2 regions of the Clostridium sp. B9 genome follow, and region 1 is predicted to be linked to the other one. Evidence: predicted binding sites of a transcription regulator. Region 1 holds the regulator's gene; the other holds the start of a gene.
The links. Region 1 encodes Rex, which represses fermentation and respiration genes when NADH is low (regulators of the CRP and FNR family bind a similar motif). Its sites were predicted from a motif close to ATTGTTAANNNNTTAACAAT; they were not measured.
Positions count from the first base shown of each region.

Region 1 (10,692 bases):
TCTTCTAATGCCTTTTGTATCTCGTATTCAGTTATATTGTCTAATGCTGAAGTAGCCTCATCTAAGATTAATATTGCAGGATTCTTTAAGAAGACTCTAGCTATTGCTATTCTTTGCTTCTGACCCCCTGAAAGCTTAACGCCTCTTTCTCCTATAAATGTATCATATCCATCTTCTAACCCCATTATAAAGTCATGTAAGCAAGCATTCTTAGAAGCCTTTATAACCTCTTCCTCTGTAGCATTAGGATTTCCATACATTATATTTTCCCTTATAGTTCCTGTAAATAAGAATACATCTTGCTGAACTATACCAATATTCTCTCTTAATGACTTTAAAGTTACAGTACTTATATCAATATCATCTATAAATATTTGTCCATTTTCATAATCATAGAATCTAGGAATAAGATTACATACTGTAGTCTTTCCTCCACCAGAAGGTCCAACTAAAGCTACCATTTTTCCAGCTTTAATATCTAAATTAAAGTTTTCTAATATACTTTCCTTATTGTCATATCTGAAAGTAACATCCTTAATTGAAATCTTACCTTTTACATCTTTAAGTTCTTTTGCATTAGGTATTTCTTTCTCATCTTCCTCATTCATTATCTCTTCGAATCTCTCAAAACCAGACATTCCATTTTGGAACATTTCATTAAAGTTTATAAGCTTTCTGATTGGCTGCAAGAACATCTTTATATATAATAAATAAGCTGCAAAATCACCTATATTTATTTTTCCTAAGTAAGTAAAGTATCCTGCTGCTATTAAAACAATAAGCTCAAGCATATCTATTAAGAAGAACATTCCTGAGAAATATTCAGCCATTGCTTTATAAGCATGTTCTCTGGCACTTTTAAATATATTATTACTCTTATGGAACTTGTCCATTTCATATTCTTTGTTACCAAATGATTTAGTAACCTTAACTCCTGAAATACTATTCTCTATAGTAGCATTTACTTCTCCAGTTTTAACTCTAGTTTCTTTAAAAGCATTTTTCATCATATTTCTTTTCTTTATTGTATAGAAAAGTAAAAATGGTAATAAAGCAAAAGTAATTATTGTTAATGGTATATTTATTGTGCATAAAATTATAAATGATCCAAGTAACATAACTATTGATATGAATAAATCCTCTGGCCCATGATGTGCAAGTTCTGAAATATCTAGAAGATCATTTATTATTCTAGACATTAAAACTCCAGTCTTATTATTATCAAAGTACTTGTTTGGCATATCCTGAAGCTTAGCAAATAAGTCCCTTCTCATATCTGCTTGCATTCTTACACCAACAACATGTCCCCAATATTGCATAAAGTAATTTAATCCAGCTTTAACTAGAAATATTACTGTAAGTACTATAGCAAAAATAACTAGAAGTCTTATTTGCTTATTTGGAATAACATCATTTATTATATTTCTTGTGATCATGGGATAGACTAAATCACAAGCTGCAACTAAAAATGCTGCTAATAAATCTAAAATAAATAATTTCTTATACGGTTTATAATATTCTATAAATCTTTTTAGCATAATTTCCCCTTTCATCTCTCATTGATATGTATTATTAAATAATATTATTTCTCATTCTTTAAATTATAATTAAATATTTCAATTAAATCAATATTTAAATTTTATAAAACGAAAAAGAGGTTGAAAAACTCCAACCTCTTTTTATACTATTATCTCAATCTAAAATTTTTTAATATTATATATATAAACTTTTTACTTTTCAATATTATGCGTTGTAGTTGTAGAAACCTCTACCTGATTTTCTACCTAACCATCCAGCTCTAACATATTTTCTTAATAAGCTATTAGCTCTATATTTGCTGTCTTTAGTTTCATTGAATAGTACATCCATGATAGCTAAGCAAACATCTAATCCGATTAAATCTCCTAAAGCTAAAGGTCCCCATTGGGTGATTAGCTCCTAATTTCATTGAAGTATCTATATCTTCAACTGAAGCTATTCCTTCTGCATAGATTCCTACAGCTTCATTTATCATAGGGATAAGTATTCTGTTAACTACAAATCCTGGTGCTTCAGCAACTTCTACTGGAGTCTTACCTATAGCTTCTGACATAGCTTTTACTTTGTCAAAAGTTTCTTGTGAAGTAGCCATACCTCTGATTACTTCTACAAGTTTCATTATTGTTGCAGGGTTAAAGAAATGCATTCCTATAACTCTATCAGGTCTATTTGTAGCTGAAGCTACTTCTGTTATTGATAATGAAGATGTATTTGAAGCTAATATAGTTTCTTCTTTACATATCTTATCTAACTCAGCAAATATTTGCTTTTTGATTTCCATATTTTCTACTGCAGCTTCTATAACTAAATCACAATCAGCAGCCATTCCTAAATCAGTTGTTCCAGTGATTTTTGATAAAACTGCTTCTTTATCTTCTTCAGTTATTTTTCCTTTAGAAACTAACTTAGTAAGACCTTTGTTGATTCCAGCAATTCCTCTATCAACAAACTCGTCTTTTATATCTCTAACGATTACTTCATATCCTTTTTGTGCGAATGCTTGAACTATTCCAGCACCCATTGTACCTGCACCAATTACAAAAATCTTTTCCATATTAAGTTCCTCCTAAATACTCTCTTTAATTGGACTTTTCTGATTTCTCACTTCAGAAAAGCCCTACACCATTAATTGAAAAATTTTATAAGTTTACCCTTGTTATATTACCTATTTTAAATTAAGCTTCCTCTTTCATAGCTTTTAATTGAGCGATGAATTCTGGAATTACTTTATTTACATCTCCAACTATTGCATAGTCAGCAATTTTCATGATTGGAGCACTAGCATCTTTGTTTATAGCTATTATCATATCAGCATCTTGCATACCAGCTGTATGTTGGATAGCTCCTGAAATACCACAAGCAACATATATGCTTGGTCTAACAGTTTTTCCTGTTTGTCCAACTTGGTAATCTTTATCTACCCATCCTTTTTCTATAGCTGCTCTTGAAGCGGCAATTGATCCACCTAAAACTTCAGCTAATTCTTTAAGCATAGTGAAGTTTTCTTCTGAACCTACACCTCTACCACCAGCTACTAATACGCTAGCTTCTGAGATATCCATAATATCTTTGTGCTCTTTAACTATTTCAACGATTTTTGTTCTTATATCGTTAGCTTCGAACTTAACTTCTATATTTTCTACAGTTGCATCATTTTCACCTAGTGGAAGTTTTTCGAAAACTCCTGGTCTAACTGTAGCCATTTGTGGTCTATGATCTGGACATACGATTGTAGCCATTAAGTTACCACCAAATGCTGGTCTTGTTGCTAATAAGTCTCCGCTCTCAACATCAACATCTAATGATGTACAGTCAGCAGTTAATCCAGTTGATAATCTAGCTGCAACTCTTGGACCTAAGTCTCTTCCTATGAAAGTTGCTCCTATGAAGATTATGTTTGGTTTTTTAGCATCAGCTAACTCGCAGATAGCTTTTGTATAACCATCAGTTGTATAGTGCTCTAACTCAGGTGAGTCAACAACTAACACTTCATCAGCACCATGTCTTGATAAGTCTTCAACTAAGTTTTCAACTTTATTTCCTATTAATAACGCTGTTAATTTTGAACCTAATTTATCAGCGATTTTTCTACCTTCACCTAATAATTCTAATGAAACTTTTTGTAATTGGCCTTCTCTTTGCTCTGCAAAAACCCAAACGCCATTGAAATCTGCTTTATTCATCTTAAATACCTCCCATAATCCTTAGATGTAGTGTTTTTCTTTTAATTTACCTAATACATAAGTAACTGAATCTTTAGGTGACTCTTTAACTATTTCTCCAGCACCCTTAGCTTCTTTAGTCATTGATCTCTTAACTTTTGTAGGAGATCCTTTTAATCCTAATTCAGCTTTATCTACATCTATATCATCAGCTGACCATACTAAGATTTCATCGTCAGATGTTTCGAATATTCTTGCAATATTCATGTATCTTGGCTCATTTAACTCTTTTATAGCAGTTAAAAGTACTGGTGCCTCAACTTTTATTAATTCATATCCATCTTCTAAAGCTCTATTTACTAATAATCCATCTTCTTCAACTTTAACGTCTTGAACGTAAGTTACTTGTGGAATATTTAAATGTTCAGCTATTTCTGGACCAACTTGTGCAGTATCTCCATCGATAGCTTGTCTTCCAGCGAATACTATATCATATTCTAATTTCTTTAATGCTCCTGCTAAAGCTTTTGAAGTAGCTAATGTATCAGCTCCTGCGAATGCTCTATCAGTTATAAGGATAGCCTTATCAGCTCCCATGCATAAAGCTTCTCTTAAAGCAGCTTTAGCTTGAGGAGGTCCCATACTTATTACAGTTACCTCTGCTCCTTCATTATCTTTTATTTGTAATGCAGCTTCTAAAGCATGCTTATCCTCTGGGTTTATGATTGATGGAACTCCATCTCTTATAAGAGTTCCTGTTTTTGGATCTATTTTAACAGCTGTTGTATCTGGCACTTGTTTTAAGCAAACTACTATTTTCATCTCAAAGCCCTCCTAAAATTATCTTAATATGCTTCCTGCGATAACCATTTTTTGAACTTCTGAAGTTCCCTCATAAATTTCAGTTATCTTAGCATCTCTCATCATTCTTTCAACTGGGTATTCCTTAGTATATCCATATCCACCGAATAATTGAACTGCCTTAGTTGTTACTTCCATAGCTACGTCAGCAGCAAATAATTTAGCTCTTGCAGCGTCTACTGAATATGGTTTACCCTCTTCTTTTAAGCAAGCTGCTTTATATACTAAAAATCTTGCAGCTTCGATTTTAACATCCATTTCTGCAACCATCCATTGTAATCCTTGGAATGCAGATAATGATCTACCAAACTGTTTTCTTTCCTTCATGTAAGCGATAGCCTCTTCAAAAGCACCTTCTGCTATACCTAATGCTTGAGCAGCGATACCAATTCTACCACCATCTAGAGTTTTCATTGCAATTCCAAATCCTTTTCCTTCTCTTCCGATTAAGTTTTCTTTTGGAACTATACAATTTTCCATGATTAACTCAGTTGTTGAAGAAGCTCTTATACCCATTTTGTCTTCTAATTTACCAATTGAGAATCCTGGGAACCCTTTTTCAACTATGAAAGCTGAAATTCCTCTTGTTCCTTGACTCTTATCAGTCATAGCAAAGATTATGAAAGTATCAGCAACCCCACCGTTTGTTATGAAGATTTTACTTCCGTTTAAGATGTAATTATCTCCTTCTAATACAGCTGTAGTTTGTTGTCCTGCAGCATCTGTACCAGCTCCTGGCTCAGTTAAACCGAAAGCTCCTAACTTCTCACCTTTAGCAAGTGGAGTTAAGTATTTTTCTTTTTGTGCTGGAGTACCAAACTGGTCTATTAATGAAGCACATAATGAAGTATGAGCTGATAATATAACCCCTGTAGTACCACAAACTTTTGATAATTCTTCAACAGCTAAGATATAAGATAAAGTATCTCCACCAGCTCCTCCGAATTCTTTCTTAAAAGGAATTCCCATCATTCCTAGTTTAGCCATCTTCTTAACATTCTCCATTGGGAATCTTTCTGTTTCATCTATCTCTGCAGCGATTGGCTTAACTTCATTTTGTGCAAATTCTCTAACCATTTGCTTAACTAATTCTTGTTCTCTTGTTAATTGAAAGTTCATCTTTAATTACCCTCCTTAAATTCACACAACCATTTTTTATTTCAAAAAATTATTTGTTTTTAAAATTCTTTTCTCTTCTTTCCACAAAAGCACTCATACCCTCTTTTTGGTCTTCTGTAGAAAAACATTTTCCAAAGTCTTCAGCTTCAACAACTATAGCTGAATCTATATCAACTTGCATTCCTCTATCAATAGCATCTTTACATAACTTAACAGCTATTGGAGCATTTGCAGCTATTTTATTAGCCATAGTCATAGCTTCATCCATTAAAGTTTCTGGTTCAACAACCTTATTTACTAGACCAATTCTTAAAGCTTCATCAGCTTTTATTATGTCGCCTGTGTAGATAAGTTCTTTAGCTTTACCCATACCAACTATTCTTGGTAATCTTTGTGTTCCACCAAATCCAGGAGTAATTCCTAGACCTACCTCAGGTTGTGCAAATTTAGCTTTTGAACTTGCAATTCTTATATCACAAGCCATTGATATTTCACATCCACCACCTAAAGCGAATCCATTTATAGCAGCAATAACTGGCTTGTCTAATTTTTCTAATCTTCTAAATACTTTATTACCTAAAAGTCCAAACTCTTTACCCTGTTCTTCGTTTAAATCTTTCATTTCTGCGATGTCTGCACCTGCAACAAAAGCTTTTTCACCTGCTCCTGTTAAAATAACTACATATACATCATTGTCATTCTCAATATGCTCTATTGCAGTATTTAAATCCTTTAATGTTTCAGAATTTAATGCATTTAAAGCTTTAGGTCTGTTAATTGTTAAAATTCCAATGTTTCCTTCTTTTTCAAAGATTACATTATTTAATTCCATTGTATTTCCTCCCTTATACCATAGTAAATGTATGGTTTTAAATCGTTTAACAACTAATTAACTAACAAATTTAAATTTTCAATACTAAAAATAGTATTGCTTCACCCCTATTTTTATTACAAAAAACCATTTTATTGTTAATTTTGTAACAAACAAAGGTAAAAAAATAGTTGAAGCACTAATGCACTTCAACTAAATTATAAAACTTAATAGCAAATATTTCAATATATTATTTGTATTTTTTTCGAAATATCCTAATTTTTTTCCATATTTACAAGTTATTCTATGATAATTTCACTCTATTTTTCATTACTATGATTTAAAAGATATACTAAAGTCATCATACTTTCACTTAAATGAACATTCTCTACAGTTACCTCTTTTGGCACTTCTAAATCTATAGGAGCAAAGTTCCATATACCTTTAATTCCACCCTCAACAAGTTCATCACAAACCTTTTGAGCATTAGCTCTTGGTACACAAATTATTCCTATTTCTACGTCATTTTCTCTTACAAATGGAGTAAGTTCTTCTATATCTTTTATCTCAACATCTCTTATTTTTATTCCAAACATTCTTGGATTCGCATCAAAAATACCTTTTAATTTAAATCCTAATTTATCAAAACTATTATAATTTGCAATAGCCTGACCTATGTTACCAGCCCCGATTATAACAGTGTTATAGTCTCTTGTAAGACCTAATATACTTCCAATGTTATTATATAATTCTTTAACATTGTATCCATATCCCTGTTGGCCAAAATCTCCAAAACAATTAAGATCTTGTCTTATCTGTGATGCAGTGAATCCAATCTTCTCACTTAACTCTTTTGAAGATATTCTATCAACATCATTTTCCATTAATTCTTGTAGATATCTATGGTACTTAGGTAATCTTTTTATAACGGCCATAGATATACCTTTTTTCTTTTCCATTTTAATAGCACCTCTTTCTAAAGTTCATCTTTTTTTTAAAAAAGCAATTACTTTTTAGACTGTATTTCAAACTTAAATGATAAAATTACAAATTTAGCCTTCTAAAATATTACCATACCCTAAAAAGTTTGTCTATATTTTAACATTCTTTTGGTTTCACTATCAAAAATATATGTATTTAAGTGTATTTCTTATATTTTTTACCAATTTTATCATATTAAATTAATATAATTAAATCATATTAATTTATCACTACTTAACGCTTTTAATAAATTTTAACAAAAAAAATAAGGCTTGCGTGGCTAAAACCCTACGTGCACACAAGCCTATTTAAACATTTCATAATGTTTAATATAAAAGTTTAAGGGAATTATTTACAATCTATACCCTATGCCTGAAAGTATTCTTACCATGTAATGATATCAAAAAAACCTATCTCTGTCAACAACTTTAGACAAATTTCACGCTTCTTAATTATTGTTTTTTAATATTCTACTTGAGTTTAATATAGCTATTAATGTAACACCTACATCTCCAAATACAGCTTCCCACATATTAGCCATACCTAGTGCTCCGAATATTAATATTATAACCTTAACTGTTAACGCGAATATAATATTTTGCCATACAATTTTGTTTGTTCTCTTAGCGATTTTTATTGCTTTTATTATCTTACTTGGTTCATCATCCATTATTACAACATCTGCTGCTTCTATTGCTGCATCTGATCCTACACCACCCATAGCTATACCTATATCAGCTCTAGCTAACACTGGTGCATCATTTATTCCATCACCAACAAAGGCAATCTTTTTATCCTTACTCTTATTATTAAATAGCTCTTCAAGCTTTTCAACTTTATCTTGAGGTAATAAATTACAATAAGCTTTGTCAATACCTAGCTCTCTTGCTACGTTATCTCCAACTTTCTCATTATCACCTGTTAGCATAACAGTTTGCTTAACTCCAACCTTCTTTAACCCACTTATTGCTTCTTTAGCATCATCTTTTATTTCATCAGCAATAACAATATAACCTAGTTCTGATTTTTCATTTGCGATATAAATTACTGTTCCAATTTCATCAATCTTAGTGGTATTTATGTTATTCATCTTCATTAACTTCTCATTACCAGCAAAGACTGTGCTACCATCAATATTAACTCTTAATCCCTTGCCTGGAATTTCTTCATAGTTTGATATTAATGACTTATCTATAGTTTTATCAAAAGCTTTAACAACTGATTTTGCAATTGGATGGTTTGAATAGTATTCAGCATATGCTCCTAATTCTAATAATTCTTCATTACTTAATTTGCTTGTGCTCTCTGCTTTTTTAACTTTAAATGTACCTTTTGTTAGTGTACCAGTTTTATCAAAAACTATACTCTCAATATTATTTAAAGCCTCTAAGTAGTTACTACCTTTTACTAAGATACCATTTTTAGAAGCAGAACCTATTCCACCAAAGTATCCTAAAGGAATTGAAACTACTAATGCACAAGGACAAGAAACAACTAAGAATATTAATGCTCTTCCTACCCATTCAGATAAGCTTGCCCCACTTATTAATAGAGGTGGTAAGAAAGCAAGTGCTAGTGCTGAAAATACCACTACTGGTGTATAGTATCTTGCAAACTTAGTTATAAATTGTTCAGTTGGTGCTTTTTTGTTTCCAGCATTCTCAACCAAATCTAATATCTTCGAAACTGTTGATTCTCCAAAATTCTTTGTAACCTTTATCTTTAACAATCCACTTCTATTTATTGAACCAGCCAATACTTCATCATTTTTTTCAACTTCTTTTGGTAAAGACTCACCAGTTAAAGCTGATACATCTAATGCTCCCTCTCCTGATAGAACAATACCATCTAGCGGTATCTTTTCACCAGCTCTTACAACTATTATTGATCCTACTGAAACACTTTCTGGAGAAACTTTTTTCTCTTCACCTGTAAGACTAATTATATTAGCATAGTCTGGTCTTATATTCATTAAATCTGATATTGATGTTCTTGATCTATTAACAGCATAATCTTGAAACATTTCTCCTATTTCATAGAATAACATTACTGCTACCCCTTCTGGGAACTCTCCAATAGCAAATGCTCCTATTGTTGCTATACTCATTAAGAAGTTTTCATCAAAAACTTGTCCTCTTAAGATATTTTTAAATGCTCTTAATAAGACTTCTCCACCTGCTAAAATATATGCCACTCCAAATATTGCAAGCTCATATCCTTTATCTAAATTAACTATCATACCTATTATAAATAATGCAATGGCTGCACCTAGTCTTATTAATTCTTTTTTATCTATTCCGAATTTATTATTTGATTTTTCTTCATTATGGCTATGACCATGGTCATGCCCGTGTTCATGTTCATCATGACAAGAACATGCACCCTTTGAATTCTTCATCTTATTTTTCTCAGATTCTTTTAGAACTTTTACATCTGGTTCTAAATCTAAAACAATCTTTCTTACTTTTCCTTCAAGAACCTCCTCTTGAATACCATCTTTCGGAGTTATTAGAAGAAGCTTAGTTGAAAAATTTAAAATTGCTTCATCAACTTCATTCAATTTATTTACTTTGTCTTCAATTTTGCCAGCACATCCAGCACAATTTAATCCTTCTAAGTAAAGTTTCATGTCTTTCATGCTTATCCCTCCTTTACTCTAATACATGATCTAATCCTTCATTAAAAATGTGTTTTACATGGTCATCAGCTAGGGAATAAAATACTACTTTCCCTTCTCTTCTAAACTTTACTAGTCTTGCTTGTTTTAAAACTCTTAATTGATGTGATACTGCTGATTGACTTACGCCTAATAATTCTGCCATATCACATACACACATTTCTCCCTCAAATAAAGCATATAATATCTTTATTCTAGTAGAATCACCAAAAACCTTAAAAACTTCTGCTAAATCATATAAAACTTCTTCCTTTGGTAAATGTGCCTTCACTTTATTTACTATATCTTCATGCACAATTGAACAATTACAACTCTCTATTTTATTACTGCTCATATTTTAAACTCCTAATTTTAATATTATCATATGAACAAATGCTCATATGTTCACTTTCATTATATGTCTGTCCACAAAAAAATGCAACCAAAAAAAGCTAAACTAATTTATAAAATTTTATAATCAGTTTAGCTTTTCTTTAATTATCTAAAAAAATCTCTATTCTTTTTAAAATTTCTTCTTCTCCAACAACTAAAATATTGTCCTC
Region 1 covers NZ_JBNWKA010000003.1:3,512,902-3,523,593, forward strand. Annotated here, with positions in the region: gene ACQZHJ_RS15755 (ABC transporter ATP-binding protein) at 1-1,538, opposite strand, end outside; partial or broken gene ACQZHJ_RS15760 (3-hydroxybutyryl-CoA dehydrogenase) at 1,744-2,593, opposite strand; gene ACQZHJ_RS15765 (electron transfer flavoprotein subunit alpha/FixB family protein) at 2,715-3,722, opposite strand; gene ACQZHJ_RS15770 (electron transfer flavoprotein subunit beta) at 3,744-4,523, opposite strand; gene ACQZHJ_RS15775 (acyl-CoA dehydrogenase) at 4,542-5,681, opposite strand; gene ACQZHJ_RS15780 (short-chain-enoyl-CoA hydratase) at 5,731-6,513, opposite strand; gene ACQZHJ_RS15785 (redox-sensing transcriptional repressor Rex) at 6,813-7,451, opposite strand; gene ACQZHJ_RS15790 (heavy metal translocating P-type ATPase) at 7,922-10,111, opposite strand; gene ACQZHJ_RS15795 (ArsR/SmtB family transcription factor) at 10,125-10,484, opposite strand; gene ACQZHJ_RS15800 (TrkA C-terminal domain-containing protein) at 10,624-10,692, opposite strand, start outside.

Region 2 (10,692 bases), 260 kb from region 1:
TATATCTGTACTCTTTGCAATACCAGCAATACTAATAGGAAGGATAGGAATATTAAGTTTCCTTAGTATATTCTGTTCAGGATTTTCAGCAATAGCTATAATAAAGCTTGTTAATAGTTTTGCTAGAGGAACTAAGCTTACTTGGGTTGAGACAATTAAAGAATCCTTTAAAAATCCAATATTCCCATTAGGTGTATTCATAATTCAAACTTTTGTAGTAAGTTTTGGATCTGGAATATTTGCACCATTAGGAATAGTGTTACAAGTCTTTTTCATATTAGCTATGCAGATTGCAGTAGTTGAAGATAGTACAGTAGTTAATAGTATAAAGAGAAGTTTTGATTTAATAAAAAATAATTTCTTAGATGTATTGTTAAAGCAGTTCGTTTTAGTTATGATACTAAACCTTATTACAATGGCTTTAGCTATGTTCTTAAATCAAAGCATTCCTGCTATAATAATATTTACGTTAATATTAAATATTGCATTAAGCTTTAATTTAGTAGCTGGAAATGTAATTTATAGAGATTTAAGCACTAATTAGTATATAAAGACTAAAAGTAGAGATTTACTTTTAGTCTTTTTTAATTGAAAATATGTCTGACTAAAAATTAAATATTAATGTATAATAGACTAATGCATATATTTAAGAAATGTTGATTCAAAGGAGGAGAGGATTATGAAAGATCAGAAATTATTAGGGGAAGAATCAGAAATAAAGCTTTTACTTAAATACTCTGTACCTGCAATTATAGGGATGCTTGTAAATGCACTTTATAATATTGTAGATAGAATGTTTATTGGACATATACCAGAAGTAGGTCCACTTGCCATAACTGGTGTTGGAATAACAATGCCTATTATGTCTATACTACTTGGTTTTGGAATGCTTATAGGAATAGGAGCTACAGCAAATATATCCATAAAGTTTGGACAAAACAATAGAAAAGATGCAGAGAAGATTTTAGGAAACTCTGTAATATTAATTGCAATAATATCATTAATATTAACAGCTGTAGGTATTATATTTGCAAATAACATATTGAACTTATTTGGAGCTAGTGAATCAACAATTTTTTATGCTAAGGAATATATAAATGTAATACTTCTTGGGACAATATTCAATTTAATGTCATTCTCTTTATATAGTACAATAAGAGCAGACGGTAATCCAAAGATGTCAGCAGCTATAATGATTTTAGGATGTATTATAAATGTTATATTAGATGCTGTATTTATATTTGTACTTAATTGGGGAATTAAAGGTGCTGCATGGGCTACAGTAATTTCTCAAATAGTTACTACAGTAATAATGCTTTATTACTATACTTTAGGTTCTTCAAATCTTAAATTGAAATTTGAAACTTTTAAATTAGAGTGGAGATTAGTAAAGATAATTTTAGCAATAGGAGTTGCACCATTTTCAATGCAAATGGCAGCAAGTGCTGTTCAGATAATAGCTAACAATGCTTTGAAAACATATGGTGGAGATTTAGCCATAGGCGCTATGGCAGCAATATCATCTATATCAATGATATTCTTGATGCCTATCTTTGGAATAAACCAAGGATCACAGCCTATAATAGGATATAATTATGGAGCTAAGCAGTATCATAGGGCTCAAAAAACAGTTAAGCTAGCTATAATAGCAGCTACTGTAATATTAGTTATTGGTGGAATACTAATTCAAACATTCCCAGAAGTAGCAATAAGTATGTTCAATGCAGATCCTCAGTTATTAGATATTGGAGTTCCAGGATTAAGAATTTACTTATTAATGATGCCTATAATAGGAATACCTATAGTTGGTTCAAACTACTTCCAATCAATAGGCAAAGCAAAGCTTGCAATGTTCTTAAGCTTATTAAGACAAGTTATTCTTTTAATACCACTTACAATCATATTACCTAGAGTAGCAGGATTAGGATTAATAGGAGTATGGTTAGCAGGTACAACATCAGACTTTTTATCAACTGTTATTACAGCATTATTTATGGTAAAAGAGTTTAGAAGAGAAGATGGAATAGAAGAGACAGAAGAAGCAATATAATAAAAAAAGCTGAGTTTAGAATTTTCTAAGCTCAGCTTTTCTATTTATATAATACCTTCATCTTTTAATAAATCTTCAAGTTTTCTTACTTTCTCTGTTAACGTAACGAATTTTTGTTTTATAGCATCTTTTGATAAATCTTCTATTTGACCTTCTAATTCTTCAACTGTTTTTAAAACCTCATCTATATCTTGTTGAGCTAATTTTAAGTTATTTTCGTTCATATAAATTCTCCTTTGAAGTAAATTCGTTCTTTGTAGTTTTATGGTAACACTACTATTCTATCTATGCAAGGCATATATTATACAGAAATTACTTATGATTTGGGAGGAGAGATGATTAATTATATATGGTTTGCAATTATAGCTTCAGGGTTGATTTTTAGCATAGTGACAGGCCAGGGAGAGTTGATTACAAAGGGCTTAACGGAATCTTCGGAAGGTGCAGTAAAGTTTATTATTTCCTTAGTTGGAATCATGTGTTTCTGGTGTGGAGTTATGAAAATCGCAGAGAAAAGTGGATTAACTTCAAAGGTAGCTAAGCTTTTAAATCCTATATTAAGGAAGTTGTTTAAAGAAAGTGCACATAGTGATGAAGCTATGGGAGCGATTGTCATGAATCTTACAGCTAATATGTTTGGTTTATCAAATGCTGCAACTCCTCTTGGAATAAAGGCAATGATTGAATTAAATAAGATTAATAAAGAAACCGATGGAAAAGCATCAAATGACATGGCTTTGTTCCTAGTTATAAATGCTGCATGTATTCAGTTAATACCATCTACAGTAATATCTATAAGAGCAGCAGCTGGATCAAGTGAGCCTGCTAGCATTATAATTCCAGCAATAATATGTACATTTATAGCATGTTGTGTAGGCGTTGCTTGTTGCAAAATACTACAAAGATATTTTTAAGGAGGGAAAAGCTTGTTTGTAAATAACATAATTCCAATAATATTTCTTTTAATTGTTCTATATGGAATGTTTAAAGGAAGAAAAGTTTATGAATGGTTTTTAGAGGGTGCAAAAGAAGGACTAACAGTATGTTTGAAGATTTTCCCTGCTTTATTAGCTATGATGATTGCAATAAGAATATTTAAGGATGCTAATTTACTTAATTTATTAAATGATTTTATGGAACCCTTTGTTTCGTTTATAGGCCTACCAAAAGATGTTGTACCTTTAGTTCTTATAAAACCTTTATCAGGAAGTGGAGCATTAGGTGTATATACTGAATTAATAAATACATTAGGACCAGATACAAGAGAAGGATTAATATCATCTGTAATAATGGGAGGAACAGAAACTATATTTTACACAATAACAGTTTATTTTGGAGCAGTAGGAATAAAAAAGATAAGACATACATTTTGGGCTGCATTTATGGCTGATTTAACAGCCATAATTATGGCTGTATTAATAGTAAGTATATTTTTTGGTCTATAGCTGAATAAAATAACAAAAATATAGCAATATAATACTAAAGAAAGTGATGAACAAAAGAGGATTTAATTTTAATATGAATATGATACAGAAATAATCCAAAAAATTACAGAAATCGTTTAACTAAAATGTAAATCTTTAAAGTTGATAAAAAAATCACAAAATAGTTAAAAAAATAACGAATTTTTGTCGATAAAATGTAAAAAATGTAAGAAAATGTCTGGATTTCATCTTTGAAAGATGATATTATAATCTCGTAAGGTTGGTAAACAACTTTGCAATGAAGTATGAAAAGCTTACAAATGAAAAAAATTACAAAAAATAATGAAAAAATATCACTAAATGGAATATTATTAAAGTTAAAAACTTAACTAAAACGCTTTTAATTAAATTTTACATATATTATGAAAAAATATTAGAAACTAATCTAAATGAGGTGGGTATCATGAAAGTAACAAACGTAGATGAATTAATGCTTAGATTAGAGAAAGTAAGAGCAGCTCAAAAAGAGTTCTCAAAATTCTCACAAGAGCAAGTAGATGAGATATTTAGACAAGCAGCAGTAGCAGCTAATAATGAAAGAATCAGATTAGCTAAAATGGCAGTTGAAGAGTCAGGAATGGGAATCGTTGAAGATAAAGTTATCAAAAACCATTTCGCTGCTGAATACATATACAACAAATACAAGGATGAAAAAACTTGTGGAATAATAGAAAAAGATGAATCATTCGGTATCACAAAAGTGGCTGAGCCAATCGGAGTTGTAGCAGCAATCGTTCCTACTACAAACCCAACATCAACAGCTATATTCAAAGCTTTAATATCATTAAAGACTAGAAACGCTGTATTCTTCTCACCACACCCAAGAGCTAAAAACTCAACAATAGAAGCAGCAAGAGTTGTTTTAGAAGCAGCAGTTAAAGCTGGAGCTCCTAAGGATATAATCGGATGGATAGATGAGCCATCAGTTGAAATGTCACAAGTATTAATGGCAGAAGCTGATATCATACTAGCTACTGGTGGTCCAGGAATGGTTAAAGCCGCTTACTCATCAGGTAAACCAGCTATCGGAGTTGGAGCAGGTAATACACCAGCTATCATAGATGAAACTGCTCACTTAAAAATGGCAGTAAACTCAATATTATTATCAAAAACTTTCGATAACGGAGTTATCTGTGCATCAGAGCAAACTGTATTAGTTGTTGATGAAGTTTACGATGAAGTAAGAAAAGAGTTCGCTGACAGAGGAGCTTACTTCTTAAAAGATAAAGAAATAGATAAAGTAAGAAAAACAATTTTAATAAACGGTAACTTAAATGCTAACATAGTTGGTCAATCAGCATGGAAAATAGCTGATATGGCTGGTGTTAAAGTTCCAAAAGACACTAAAGTTTTAATAGGTGAAGTTGAATCAGTTGAATTAGAAGAGCCATTCTCACACGAGAAATTATCACCAGTATTAGGAATGTACAGAGTTGCTAACTTCGAAGAAGCTTTAGTTAAAGCTGAAAGATTAGTTGAACTTGGTGGATTTGGTCATACTTCAGTTTTATATACAGATAGAATGAAGTCACAAGACAGAATCATGAAATTTGGTGCTACTATGAAAACTGGTAGAACAATAATCAACATGCCATCAACTCAAGGAGCAATCGGAGATATCTACAACTTTAAGCTAGCACCTTCATTAACATTAGGTTGCGGATCATGGGGTGGAAACTCAGTTTCAGAAAACGTTGGTCCTAAACACTTAATTAACATTAAGAGTGTAGCTGAAAGGAGAGAAAATATGCTTTGGTTCAGAGTTCCAGAAAAAGTTTACTTCAAATATGGTGCTTTAGGAGTTGCTCTTAGAGAATTAAAAGATTTAAACAAGAAAAAAGTATTTATAGTAACAGACAACGTACTAGCTAGTCTAGGATATGTTGATAAAATAACAAATGTTTTAGAAGAAATAGGTGTAGATTTCAGAGTATTCTCAGAAGTTACTCCAGACCCAACTTTAGCATGTGCTAAAAAAGGTGCTGAAGCAATGAGAAGCTATCAACCAGATGCAATCATAGCTCTTGGTGGAGGTTCACCAATGGACGCTGCTAAGATTATGTGGGTAATGTATGAGCATCCAGAAGTTGCTTTCGAAGATTTAGCAATGAGATTTATGGATATAAGAAAGAGAGTTTACCCATTCCCAACTATGGGTCAAAAAGCTATGATGATTTCAGTTCCAACATCAGCTGGTACTGGTTCAGAAGTAACTCCATTCGCAGTTATAACTGATGAAGAAACAGGAGTAAAATACCCATTAGCAGATTACGAGTTAACTCCAGATATGGCTATCATAGATGCTGAACTTATGATGAACATGCCAAAAGGATTAACAGCTGCATCAGGAATTGACGCATTAACTCATGCTTTAGAAGCTTATGTTTCAGTTTTAGCATCAGAGTACACTAACGGATTAGCTTTAGAAGCTATCAGATTAATATTCAAATACTTACCACAAGCTTACGCTGAGGGAACTACAAATGTTAAAGCAAGAGAGAAAATGGCTCACGCTTCAACAATGGCAGGTATGGCATTCGCTAACGCATTCTTAGGAGTATGTCACTCAATGGCACACAAATTAGGATCAGAGCACCATATAGCTCACGGAGTTGCTAACGGAATCTTAATCGACCAAGTAATAAGATTCAACGCTGTTGACAACCCAAGAAAACAAGCTGCATTCCCACAATACAAGTATCCAAATGCTAAGTGGAGATACGCTGTAATAGCTGACTACTTAGGATTAGGTGGAAAGAATGAAGATGAGAAAGTTAACAACTTAATCAAAGCTATAGATGGTCTTAAGAAGACTGTTGGAATCCCTGCAACAATAGCTGATTGCGGAGTTTCAAAAGAAGCCTTCTACGCTACATTAGAAAAAATGAGTGAAGATGCATTCGATGACCAATGTACAGGAGCTAACCCAAGATACCCATTAATCAGTGAAATCAAGCAAATGTACACTAACGCTTTCGAAGGCAAAAAAGACAGAGTTTAGTAGTTTTGTACTAAGATGAATAATAAATACTCACTAGGTAACTAGTGAGTATTTTTTTTAATTTAGATAAAAATAAAAATATGTCATTCTAAAGATAAGATTTTAAAAGGTATATATGGTAAAATTTAATAAATAGGAATTGGAGGGATTTAGATGAACAAATTAGTTTTTACTAAGAACAGAGAGAATTTATTAAAGAAATTAGATGATAATTCAGTACTAGTATTGTTTGCAGGAGAAGCAAAGAGAAAGACTGCTGATGAGTATTTCCCATTTACTCCTAATAGAAATTTCTATTACTTAACAGGAATAGATGAAGAAAAACATATTTTAGTTATTAAAAAGATTGGTGGAATCACCGAAGAGAACTTATATATATTAAGACCTAATTTAGAGCAAGAAAAATGGACTGGAAAGACAATTAGAGATTATGAGGCTAAAGAGGTTTCAGGAATTGAAAATATAAAATACTTAGAACAATTTGAAGGTGATTTAAACACTTTATTTGTTAATGGAATAGCTGAGATCTTATACTTAGATTTAGAGAGAGTAGGATTTAACGAAGAGGTTAGTAAGAGTCAAGGATTTGCTAAGGAAATAAGAGAAAAATATCCTCAGGTGGTAGTAAAGGATACTTATAGTAAAATAGCTGATCTAAGACAGATTAAATGTGCAGAAGAAGTAGAAGAAATCAAGAAGGCTGCAGACATAACGGCTAAGGGTGTAGAACTTTTAATGAAAGAGTGTAAGCCTGGAATGAAGGAATATGAATTAGAGGCTTACTTTGATTTCTATTTAAAGCAGCATGGTGTTAAGGATTATGCTTTCAAAACAATAGCAGCAGCTGGAGTTAATGCGGCTACTTTACATTATGTAGATAATAATAGTGAAATCAAAGATGGGGATTTAATTCTATTTGATTTAGGTGCTCAAGTTAACTACTATAATGGAGATATATCAAGAACATTCCCTGCTAATGGTAAATTCTCAAAAAGACAAAAAGAAGTATATGAGGAAGTTTTAAAGGTTAATGAAGAGATAATAAACTCTATAAGACCTGGAGTAGGTTTTGTTGAGTTAAATGAAAAGGCGAATAACCTTTTAGCAGAAGCTTGTGTTAGACTTGGACTTATTGAAGATAAGAAAGAGTTTAGAAAGTATTACTTCCACTCAATAGGACATAGCTTAGGACTTGATACTCATGATGTTGGAAAGAGAAATATAATCCTTGAAGAAGGAATGGTATATACTGTAGAGCCTGGACTATACATTGAAGAAGAGTGTATCGGTATTAGAATAGAGGATGATGTTTTAGTTACTAAAGATGGTTGTGAAGTTTTAACTAAGGATTGCATAAAATCAGTAGAAGATATAGAGAAGTTTATGAGTAATAAATAATTCTAAATTTAAGTTTACTTTAAGAATAATAAGCTTTATTTCTGAAGAAATTAAGAGTAGAATTAAATAAATTCATAAGAAAATACTATGGTTTTAGGAGATGATCAATATGATAAATGAATTAAAAAAAGCTATGTTAGCTGGAGTTGGAACTGCTGCTACAGCTTATGAAAAAGCAGATTCTTTCATAGGAGACATGGTTTCTAAAGGAAGAATGACTGTTGAAGATGGTAAAGTATTATCAGAAGAATTAAAAAGAAATGTACAAGAAAGAACAAATGAAGCTACAAATGAAATAAATGAAAAATTAGAGAAGCTTAAACCTTTTTCAAAGGATGACTTCAAAGCTATGTATGATGAAGCTAATAAAGAAACTCTTGAAGAAATAAATAAATTAAGAGAGAGAGTAGCTGTTTTAGAAGATAAATTAAATAATAGAGAAGAGTAAGGTTTTTGAGATATATCTCAAAATCAATTGATGATAAAACTTATAAATATATTAGGGAACTTAGGTTAAGTTTTTTAAGATATTTATAAGTTTTATTTAGATTTTTGATATAAGTAAGGTTATAAATTAAAAAATTAAATTGCTTATGGAAAATAACAATAGTTTTTCTAAGTTAGATAGTATAGGAGGTGAGTTTATGAGTAAGAGACAAGGTGTTCAGAGGTTAAGAGAAATTGTTAGGGTTTTTACTTATTATGGTTTTGATTTCTTAGTATCTAGCAAATTACCTAATAGCAAAAAAGGTGAACCTAGACCACAGGCTTTTAGAGAGGCTTTAGAGGAATTAGGGGCTACATTTGTTAAGATAGGACAAATACTTAGTACAAGGCCAGATTTACTTCCTAAGGCTTATATAAAGGAGCTGGAGAAGCTTCAGGATGAGAATGAGATAACTAGTTTTGATAAAGTTAAAGAAATATTTCAAGAATCTTTTGGAACAAGTATAGATACTTACTTTACGTATTTTAGTGAAAGACCATTAGCATCAGCATCTATTGCGCAAGTTCATAGAGCTACTTTGCTTGATGGAAGAGAGGTTGTTGTTAAGGTTCAACATTATGAAATTGCAGAGAAGATGAAGCTTGATTTAAGCATACTTAGAAGATTAAGTAGATTTACAACAGCACATATGTCTAATATTCCTGTAAATCCATTTGAAGCATTTAAAGAAATTGAAGATGCTACGCTTAAAGAACTTGATTTTATAAAAGAGGCTAAGAATACAGTTAAATTTAAAGTTTTAAATAAAAATGTTGCATGTGTTAGTGCACCTACAATTATAGATAGATTGACTTCTAAAAAAGTTTTAACAATGGAGTATATTGAAGGGTACAAAATAACTGATGATAAGATATTAGAGCGTGAAGGATATGATAGAAAAGATATAGCGAATAAATTAGCTAATTCGTTTTTTAAACAAGTATTTGAAGATGGATTTTTTCATGGTGACCCCCATCCAGGAAATCTTTTCATAAAAGATGGTAAGATATATTTTATAGATTTTGGCCTAGTTGGAGAACTAGATGCAAATCTTAAAAAATGGCTTACGAAGGCTATGATAGCAATGGCTTTAGATGATATAGATACTTTAGTTGATTTCGTTAATGCTATTGCCATAAGAAAGGGACCAGTTAAGACTTCGATTTTATATGATGACTTAAACAACATAGTTTTAAGATACATAAATGCTTCTTTAAAAAGTATAAAAATATCAGATTTATTCAAAGAGATATTTGATATAGCTGAAAGAAATAATTTGCAAATGCCTAAAGAACTTGTTACTTTAGTAAGGTCTATAGTGATTTTAGAAGGGGTTGTAGCGAAAATTGATCCAGATCTAGAGATTATGGAGTGTATTTTCCCTTACATAAAAGAAAGAAATAAAGAGGCAATGCTAGAAAGTTTAGATAAGGATAAACTTATAATTGGTGCATATAAATTTGCAGAAAAAAGCCTTGAGATTCCTACTAAGTTTTCAGAGCTAGTGGATAGTTTATCAAATGGAAGAACTAAGATGCAGATAGAGGTTAATGGACTGGATAAGCCTTTAACTGATTTAAATAGAATGGTTAATAGAATATCATTTGCACTTATTGTTGGATGTATGATAATAGGCTCTTCTTTAATAGTAGATGCTAGGATTGGTCCTACTTTTGAAGGAGTTCCATTATTAGGTGTTATAGGATTTGTTGTTTCTGGAGTATTTGGATTTTGGCTTTTAATTTCTATAATAAAGTCTGGATTTTTTTAATAAATAGTTAATAAAGTTATAAAATGGTTGAAACACTCATAGTTATAGTGTATAAATATATACAATATAATAATTCGAAAAGTGAATAGTTTAAAAGAGGTAGAGGCGCGAGCAATCAATAGTACTAAGACAGAGTTAAGCAACGTAGAAGTGTTAGGAAAGGGATTATCGCCGAAGTTTCTAGTCAAAGCTTTGAGGCTAGATGCTGGGGTTGCACAGAATATGTGTAACACTGTCACAAGAAAATTTGTGGAGTGCTATCATCTTAGGGAATCATACTAGTAAGAATATGTTTATTTAACAGAGAAGTTTCGTACTATTAAGACCTTAGGTTGATTAAGCCTAAGGTCTTTTTTTATTAATAAATATAAAAGTATTTAGAGATAATAGTAATGAAAATAGGGCCTCTATAGATTAATTCACTAATATTTTAAGGGGGATTTCAAAATGAGAAACAGAACAAGATTTCAAGTTTTTTTAGCAGTTTTTATTATGACAATG
Region 2 covers NZ_JBNWKA010000003.1:3,772,003-3,782,694, reverse strand. Annotated here, with positions in the region: gene ACQZHJ_RS17120 (hypothetical protein) at 1-544, shown strand, start outside; gene ACQZHJ_RS17115 (MATE family efflux transporter) at 680-2,050, shown strand; gene ACQZHJ_RS17110 (hypothetical protein) at 2,095-2,274, opposite strand; gene ACQZHJ_RS17105 (nucleoside recognition domain-containing protein) at 2,386-2,964, shown strand; gene ACQZHJ_RS17100 (spore maturation protein) at 2,977-3,495, shown strand; gene adhE (bifunctional acetaldehyde-CoA/alcohol dehydrogenase) at 3,938-6,535, shown strand; gene ACQZHJ_RS17090 (aminopeptidase P family protein) at 6,689-7,933, shown strand; gene ACQZHJ_RS17085 (phasin family protein) at 8,043-8,381, shown strand; gene ACQZHJ_RS17080 (ABC1 kinase family protein) at 8,578-10,191, shown strand; lysine riboswitch at 10,284-10,459, shown strand; gene ACQZHJ_RS17075 (Na+/H+ antiporter NhaC family protein) at 10,639-10,692, shown strand, end outside.
Region 2: adhE (bifunctional acetaldehyde-CoA/alcohol dehydrogenase) is a predicted target of Rex. The motif match lies at 3,656-3,675, and genes of this name have one in related genera.